Regions from separate parts of the Burkholderia lata genome, predicted to be linked through region 2. Evidence: predicted binding sites of a transcription regulator. Region 2 holds the regulator's gene; the other holds the start of a gene.

Region 1 (4,417 bases), 1.6 Mb from region 2:
GTGCGACGATGCGCACGCCACGCCGTTCGCCCGCAGCACGAATCTCCTCGCGCTGCGCACCGTCCAGCGCGCGCTGCAATTGCACGAGCCCGAGCCGTGCACGTTCGCCGAACGTCGTGCGGAACCACGCGACCTGCGCATCGAGTACGTCGGCACGCACCGGATACGTGGGCACGAGAATCGCGAAGCAGTCAGGGATGCCGCGCAAGTGCGCAAACTCGGCAGGCGGCGCCGACAGCATCCGCGACGTCAGCTGGTAAGTGCCCTTCGGCGCTGCCATCCGCCGCCACGAGATCAGCTCAGACAGGTTGCCGTAGCCCTCGCGGTTCTGCGCAAGCAACACGAGCCCGAACGCCCCGGGGCCCGGATCGTGGCCGGGCGCGACTTCATCCGGCGTGACGTCGAAATACGAACCGATGACGAGCGGCAGCCCTTTCGCCTTCGCCGCGACGTGCATGCGCGGTGCGCCCGCAAGCGAGCATTCGTCGGTGATCGCGATCCCGCGATAGCCGAGCTCGAACGCACGCTCGACCAGTTCCTCCGCATGCGACGCGCCATGCAGGAACGAAAAGTTCGAACGGCAGAACAACTCCGCGTAATCGGGCAGCCAGCTGAATTCCGCAACCATGACCGTTCACCCGAACAGACCGTGCAGGAACCAGCGCGGCTCGGCCTCGCTGCCCGCCCGCTCCTTGAACACCCAGTAGCACGCACCGGCCTCGTCCTGCGCGACGCAGTAATCACGCGCCGCGAGCTGACCGTCGAACCACCCGGCCTCGATCCGCTCCACCGACGACATCATCCTGAGCGGCGTATGAAATACCGGCCGCTCCCCGCGCATCAGCAACGGCAGCGGCTCCGCGAGCAACCACGCGGGCCTCGGCGGCACGGCCGGCGGCCCGGCAGCCGGCTTGCCGGCCTGCGCATCGAGCGGCAGCCAGCGGTTCGCCGCCTCGGGCCGGTGATCGGCGACGGGCGCCGCGCGTAGCACGTTGTCCGCGCCGAGCCGCGCGACCAGCAGCTCGAACAGCCGCGCACGCGTCTCGCGCGTGCCGCCCGGCTCGGGGAACAGATCGTCGGCCGGCGGCGCGACCGATTCGACCCGCGTGGCCTTCAGACGCACCGCAATCACCGCGGCCGGCAACTCGACGCGCGCGAGCCGCTCGCCGAGCAGCCGCATGAAATGCGCCTCGTCACGCACGGGCGACGCGAACGCGAGCTCGAGCGGCGTCGGCGGCACGGCCTGGCGGCCGCGCTCGTGTTCGAGATCGAACGTCATCGCGGCCAGCGACAGGTGCCGCGCGACCAGCCAGCCGCAGAGCTGCACGACGAGCCGCCGCGCCACGAACAACACGGCTTCCGCGTATTCGACACGCTCCTGCAATTCGAGCCGCACGTCGAACACCGGCGGCACCGCCATCCATGCAAGCGGCTCGACCTCATCGCCATACGCGCGATCGAGCGCGGCCAGCAACGCGGGACCGCAGCGGCGCTGCAGCCCCGCGCGCGGCAGGCCGCGCAGATCGGCGAGCGTGCGGCAACCGAGGCCGTCGAACCAGCCCGCATACGGACGCGCATCGGGCAGCAGCACGCACGGCAGCCTGTCGAGCGCGCGGACAAGCGAGGCCGGGCTCGCGACGCGGCGCCGGATGCGCGCACGAGCCGACACGCGCGCGAGCAGCCACGCGCCGCCCCCGGTCGGCGCGGCGGACAGACGCGCCGCATAGCCGAGCGCCGCGAGCGTCGCACGTACCTGGCGGCACAGCGACGGCAACCCGCCGAACAAGCGCAGGCTCGGGCCGACGTCGACGAGCAGCGTGGCTTCGTCGTCGAGCGCGACGCACGGCGAGAAGCGCAGCAACGCGAGCGTGACCGCGCGCAGCGCATCGGCCTCGCGCGCGGGATCGCGTTCGACGAGTTGCGTGTGCGGTGCGAGCGTGAGCACGCCGCCGCGCTTCATGCCCGCGCGCACGCCCTGCCGGCGCGCGGCCGTGTCGGCGATCAGCACGACACCCTGCTCGAGCACCGCACAGCCTGCGCCACCGGCCTCGCCCGCCTCGCCGTCAGACGGAAGCGCGACGCACACGTCGAGCGGCAGGCGCGGCAGATGGATGCCGAGCAAGACGCGCATAGCGGCTCTCCACGATGGGCGACGGCAGGTCGAGCACGAGCGGCTCGCTGCGGGCGGGGCCGCGACGCTTGACGATATCGAGCGACACGCCGCCCGGCACCGGGTACAGCGCGATGCGCAACACGGCCGGCGACGGCTGCCGCTCGGCCGACAGCGGGCGCAGCATCACGAACAGCGTGTCGCCCGTGCGCGCGGCCGCGAGATGCAGGCGCCGCAGTGCATCGGGCCGCGCGTCCTGCCACAGCAGCAGCGCGCCGCAACAGCCGGTCTTGAGCGCCTGCTCGGCAGCCCACAACGCATCCGTGTGGCTGCCGGCACGCAGCCACAGCAGCGCGTCGGCCGGCACGCCGAGACTGGCGAGCGCGGTCGCGTGCGGCGACTGCGGCGGCGCGACGAGCGCGAGTGGCCGCCGCGCGCTGACGGTGCGTGCGAGCGCGGGCGCGAGCAGCCGCATCTCGCCGCAGCCCGGCTGCGCGGCCAGCAGTTCGACGAGCCCGCCGACCGGCCAGCCGCCGCCCGGCAGCTCGGCGGATAGCGGCGCGAAGCCGGTCTCGATCGTGCGCGAACCGCCGCGCGCGAGCTGCGAGCCGCGCCACAGCGACGGATGAAGGGATTCGGGAGAAATGGAGGATGCGAGCATGATGCCACCCACAACTGTATGGATATACAGTATATGGCAATGCGCTCGCGTCGCACAGCACCGGTGCAAAACCGGTTTTCGTCAGAAGATAAACAGCCGGAAAGCCGGTGCGGCCGTCATGTTACGCCGCACCGGAGCGGGCGTGGCCGGATCGTGTCGCCCGAACGCGTGCCACCGCCATCGTGCCCGAATCGCCCGGCCGGGCCGGCACGCCAACCCGCAGGCAAACCGGCACGATGCAGCACCCCGCACCGCGCCGGCCCGCCTGCCGCCCGTCAGCCGAGCAGCAACGCGTCGTCGTCGAGCTGCTCGTGGCGCACCTTCTCGAACATCTGCAGCAGGTCCGGCACGTCGAGCCCCTTGCGCGCGTCGCCCGACACGTCGAGCACGACCTGCCCCTGATGCAGCATCACCGTGCGGTCGCCGTAGTCGAGCGCCTGCCGCATGCTGTGCGTGACCATCATCGTCGTCAGCTTGCTCTCGGCGACGATGCGCGCGGTCAGCTCCAGCACGAATGCGGCCGTCTTCGGGTCGAGCGCGGCCGTGTGCTCGTCGAGCAGCAGGATCCGCGACGGCCGCAGCGACGCCATCAACAGGCTCACCGCCTGCCGCTGGCCGCCCGACAGCAGCCCGATCCGGTCGGTCAGCCGGTTCTCGAGGCCGAGGTTCAGGAGCCGCAGCTTGTCGCGGAACAGCTCGCGCGACGGCCGGTCGAGCGCGGCCCGGAAGCCGCGCCGCGCACCGCGCGCCATCGCGAGCGCCATGTTCTCCTCGATCGTCAGCGCCTCGCAGGTGCCGGCCATCGGATCCTGGAACACGCGCGCGACGAGGTGCGCGCGATCCCACGCGGCCTTGCGCGTCACATCGGTGCCGTCGATCGAAATGCGTCCCGCATCGACGGCCTGGTCGCCGCTGACCGCATTGAGGAAGGTCGACTTGCCGGCGCCATTCGAGCCGATCACCGCGACGAACTGGCCGTCGGGGATCTCGAGCGACAGCCCGCGCAGCGCGCGCGTCTCGATCGGCGTGCCGGGATTGAACGTGAGTTTCAGGTCTTGTGCGGACAGCATGTCAGGCCCCTCCGTTCTTGCGCGCGAACAGTTTCTTGCGCGTCGCCGGCAGCACCAGCGCGATCGTGACGAGCGCGGCCGTCACGAGGTTCAGATCCTGCGCCTTCAGCCCGATGAATTCGCTGTTGAGCGCAAGCGCGATGAAGAAGCGATAGACGATCGCACCGAGCACGACGGCAAGCGTCGTCAGCACGAGCCGGCGCGCCGGCAGCAGCGTCTCGCCGATGATCACCGCGGCCAGCCCGATCACGATCGTGCCGATCCCCATCGAGATATCCGCGCCGCCCTGCGTCTGCGCGAACAGCGCGCCCGCGAGCGCGACGAGCGCGTTCGACAGCGCCATCCCGGCGAGCGTCGCGCGGCCGGTCGCGATGCCTTGCGCGCGCGCCATCCGCGGGTTCGCGCCGGTCGCGCGCATCGCGAGGCCGAGTTGCGACGAGAAGAACCAGTCGAGGCCGAGCTTCGCGACCACGACGACGATCGCGAGCAGCGCCGGGCGCAGCACGTAGTCGGGCATCCAGTCGGGCTGCAGCACGGTGAAGATGGTCGGCTCGGTGATGAGCGGCACGTTCGGCC
Region 2 (4,417 bases):
GCCTAGCGTCACGCCGAAACCGGGCAGCGCGCTCGGCTTTCGAAAGGTGTACGTCGTCATCGGATGCTCTTGCTGGGTCGATGCTGCTCATGGGTCCGACGCAAACGCCGGCGCAGTGAATCGCGCCGGCGGGCCGTCGGGGATGCGGCGCGCTGTCGTGGCGCGCCGCTGTCGTTATGGCGTTACTGCGGCTTGTAGATCGAATCGAACACGCCGCCGTCCGCGAAATGCGTCTTCTGCGCATTCGTCCAGCCGCCGAAGGTATCGTCGACCGTGTACAGCTTCAGCTTCGGGAACTGCTTCGTCAGCTCCGCCGGCACGTTTTTCGAGCGCGGCCGGTAGTAGTTGCGCGCCGCGATCTCCTGGCCCTGCGGGCTGTACAGGAAGTTCAGGTAGGCATCGGCCAGCTTGCGCGTACCCTTCTTGTCGACCACCTTGTCCACCACCGCGACGGGCGGCTCGGCCAGGATGCTCACCGACGGCACGACGATCTCGAACTTGTCGGTACCGAATTCCTTGACCGACAGGAATGCCTCGTTTTCCCAGGCGATCAGCACGTCGCCAATCCCGCGCTGCACGAAGCTCGTGGTCGCGCCGCGCGCGCCCGAATCGAGCACGCCTGCGTTCTTGTAGAGCTTCGTGACGAATTCCTTCGCCGTCTGCTCGTTGCCGCCCGGCTTGTGCACCGCGTATGCCCATGCGGCCAGGTAGTTCCAGCGCGCGCCGCCCGACGTCTTCGGATTCGGCGTGACGATCGAGATGCCCGGCTTGGTCAGGTCGTCCCAGTCCTTGATCCCCTTCGGATTGCCCTTGCGCACCAGGAACACGATCGTCGACGTGTACGGCGACGCGTTGTCGGGCAGGCGCTTCTGCCAGTCCTTGTTGACGAGCCCCTTGTTCGCGAGCGCGTCGATGTCGTACGCCAGCGCCAGCGTGACGACGTCGGCCTGCAGGCCGTCGAGCACCGAGCGCGCCTGCGCGCCCGAACCGCCGTGCGACTGCTTGAAGTTGACGGTCTCGCCCGTCTTCGCCTTCCACTCCTTGCCAAACGCCTGGTTGAAGTCCTGATACAGCTCGCGCGTCGGGTCGTACGACACGTTCAGGAAGGTCGTATCGGCCTGCGCGTGCGTCGCGACGCCCAGCGCCGCCGCCGCGCCCAGCGCGAGTGTTGCGATCAGGCGGCCCACTCCGCCCACCAGCCCCGTGTTGCGCTTGCCCATCCTTGGTTCTCCAGTGTTGTCGGTATTGCGATGTCGGGCCAGTCTAACGAACGGGTTACATGATTAAAAATAATCGTTCCTCATTTTTTAATACTCAAAAGTGCTAACGCAGACGGAATGGACGGTTGCGGCAGATAAACCGGCGTCAGGACGTCGCGAAATCGCGCCGGAACCGGCGTGATCGCGTCGAACCTCACGTAACACTTGAAATTCCCGAACTACTGTATAAAAATACAGCTCACTGTCTATCCATACAGTTAAGCCATGACCAAACTCACCGCCCGTCAGCAGCAAGTTTTCGACTTGATCCGTCGCGCGATCGAGCGCTCCGGATTCCCGCCCACCCGTGCCGAGATCGCGGCCGAACTGGGCTTCAGCTCGCCGAATGCGGCCGAGGAGCACCTGCGTGCGCTCGCACGCAAAGGTGTGATCGAGCTGGCCGCCGGCGCGTCGCGCGGTATCCGCCTGCTCGGCATCGACGACGCCCCGCACCAGTTCACGCTGCCGCACGCCGGCCTGATGCAGCTGTCGCTGCCCCTCGTCGGCCGCGTGGCAGCCGGTAGCCCGATCCTCGCGCAGGAGCACATCTCGCAGCATTACGCGTGCGATCCCGCGCTGTTCACCAGCAAGCCCGACTACCTGCTGAAAGTGCGCGGCCTGTCGATGCGCGACGCCGGCATCCTCGACGGCGACCTCCTCGCCGTGCAGAAGCGCACGGAAGCGAAGGACGGCCAGATCATCGTTGCGCGTCTCGGCGACGACGTCACGGTCAAGCGCCTGATGCGCCGGCCCGGCGGCCTCGAGCTGATCGCGGAGAACCCGGATTACGAAAACATCTTCGTCAAGGCCGGCAGCGCGGAATTCGCGCTGGAAGGCATCGCCGTCGGGCTGATCCGCTCGGGCGAACTCTGACATTCCGTCTCGCTGAGGAGAACATCATGGAACGCCTTGCCCGTCTGCTGCCTTTCCGTCAATTCGGTCGCCTGCGTCATCTGCGCGGCCGCACGCCCTGCGCACCGCTGTCCGCGGCGGCGCCTGTGCAAGAAGAAGTCGCAGTCGAACGGCAGGCGTCCCTGCTGCCGTCGGCGCTGCCCGCTTTCGCGCGGGTATCGCTGAACGCCGGCCTGAATCACGCCGAACCCGCGCGCCGCGCGCCGGTGCGCGTCTATCACGGCCGTTCGCGCCTGATCATGGTCGGCACGATCGACGCCGTGTGCCGGATGATCGATCACTGCATCGCAGAGGAACGATCGGCCACGCCAGGCGGTCTCTGATTGCGGAACATCCCCGCACCGGAGGCAACGTGACCGGATCTTCGGGCCGCAAATGGCGGCTCAAGCCCCTGTTGATCGTCGTGCTGGCCGTCGCCATCATTGCGGCGATCGGTTATGCCTACGCGTCGCCGTACGTCGCGCTCGGTCGCCTGAAATCGGCGATCGATGCGCGCGATGCGCAGGCGATCAGTGAATATGTCGATTTCCCGTCGCTGCGCATCAGCCTGAAGCAGCAGGTCACGGAAGAGTTGATGCGCCGGATCGACGCGGTGAAGAAGAACAATCCGTTCGCGGTGATCGGCGCATTGATCGGGTCCGCACTGATCGGCCCGCTGGTCGATGCGTACGCCACCCCGGAGGGCGTAGCCGCGCTGATGAGCGGCTTGCCGCCGCGTGGCAATCCGGGCGAGCGTCCACCTGAATGGTCGAATCTGCCGCCAGGCAGCAATGCCCCGGGCAACACGCCGGCCGCACCCGCTGCCAATCCGGCTCCGGCAAGCGCGGCCGCTTCGGGCAGCAACACGGCCACCGCGGCTGCATCATCGCAACCACCCGCCGCTGCCGCACCGGCCAGTGCGGTCGATGCAACGCATGCGCCGCACCAGCAGCAAACCAGTGCCGGCTACCGGAATATCGATGAATTCGTCGTGACCTACCAGCGCAGTGCCGACGGCACGCGCTATGCGGCGATCTTCCACCGCTTCGGCCTGTTCTCGTGGAAGTTGTCCGCGATCGACCTGCACGCTTGACATGCCTTGACTGGCCGCGGTCGGCGCCCGCACCACGGACGTGGCACGACGCCTGACCGGCGCGATTCGCCGGTCAGGCAGTCATCGCATCATTGGGTCATTTGCCGTTCGCCGTGGCCGCTTCGCGCTCGCGCGCGATTTCGGCCTTCTGCTCCTGCGCCGACGAACACGCAACCAGAATGCTGCAATTCACGCGATCGAGCAGTTGCGTATTGCCCGAGCCCATCCACCATCTCGACAGCCCGCTGCGGCACCGATGGCCGACGACGACGAGGTCGGCTTGCAGCTCCGTCGCGAGATTCGCGATTTCGTCGATCGGATAGCCGAACGCGAAATGGCCTTCGGCCTGCACGCCGCGCTCGCGCAGCCAGTTCACCCCTTCCTGCAGGATTTCACGCGCGGTTTCCTCGAACCGGCCGCACGCGACGTCGGTCAGCAAACCCGCGCTCTGTGCAATGCTCGAGCGCATGTCGACCACCGACAGCAAATGCGTCTCGGCCTTCAGGTCCATCGCGAGGTTGGCGCCGCAGCGCAGTGCCTTGCGTCCTTCGAGCGTGCCGTCGTAACACAGCAAAATCTTGTTGTAGCTAGCCATGAAACCTCCCTATCGCAACACCGAGCCTACGCATTCATCATGGTGCGCCGCAATTCAGGACGCAAGGGATGGAAAACGCTGATTCGCCCCGCTCGGCGCGTGCGCGATGATGCAGTGCACGATCGGTGCGTACATGCATCGCACCGTGCAGGCATGCCCTGAAGAGACGCAACCGATGCACTAGAATGGCCCGTTCGTACTCCAGCGGGCCGTCAGGCGCCGGCGTCGTGCGCTTCGGTCATGCCCGTGTGACACGCAATCGTCCGATCGGTTCGCCAACCGGCCACGCATGCGGCAGCGGAACGCTTCCGCGCCCGCTTACAACGACAACATGCCCATGCCCGTTGCACCGATTGATTTCCGGAACGTCGAAAAGCGCTTTGGCGACAAGCTCGTCGTCAACGGCCTGTCCTTCACCGTCCAGGCCGGCGAATGCTACGGCCTGCTCGGGCCGAACGGCGCCGGCAAGACCACCACGCTGAAAATGCTGCTCGGTCTCACGCATCCCGATGCAGGCACCATTTCGCTCTGCGGCGAACCGGTTCCATCGCGTGCACGGCATGCACGCCAGCGCGTCGG

Evidence for each region. Region 2 encodes LexA, which represses DNA repair genes until DNA is damaged. Its sites were predicted from a motif close to ACTGTATNNNNATACAGT; they were not measured.
Region 1: a site for LexA is predicted at 2,785-2,802, ahead of imuA (translesion DNA synthesis-associated protein ImuA). Genes of this name have one in related genera too.

What each region holds. Positions count from the first base shown of each region.
Region 1 covers NC_007510.1:3,306,419-3,310,835, forward strand. The annotation lists gene BCEP18194_RS20960 (error-prone DNA polymerase) at 1-628, opposite strand, end outside; gene BCEP18194_RS20965 (Y-family DNA polymerase) at 635-2,131, opposite strand; gene imuA (translesion DNA synthesis-associated protein ImuA) at 2,064-2,771, opposite strand; gene BCEP18194_RS20975 (ABC transporter ATP-binding protein) at 3,047-3,841, opposite strand; gene BCEP18194_RS20980 (ABC transporter permease) at 3,843-4,417, opposite strand, start outside.
Region 2 covers NC_007510.1:1,726,513-1,730,929, reverse strand. The annotation lists gene cysT (sulfate ABC transporter permease subunit CysT) at 1-60, opposite strand, end outside; gene BCEP18194_RS13825 (sulfate ABC transporter substrate-binding protein) at 183-1,220, opposite strand; gene lexA (transcriptional repressor LexA) at 1,485-2,132, shown strand; gene BCEP18194_RS13815 (hypothetical protein) at 2,159-2,494, shown strand; gene BCEP18194_RS13810 (DUF2939 domain-containing protein) at 2,524-3,243, shown strand; gene BCEP18194_RS13805 (universal stress protein) at 3,341-3,838, opposite strand; gene nodI (nodulation factor ABC transporter ATP-binding protein NodI) at 4,176-4,417, shown strand, end outside.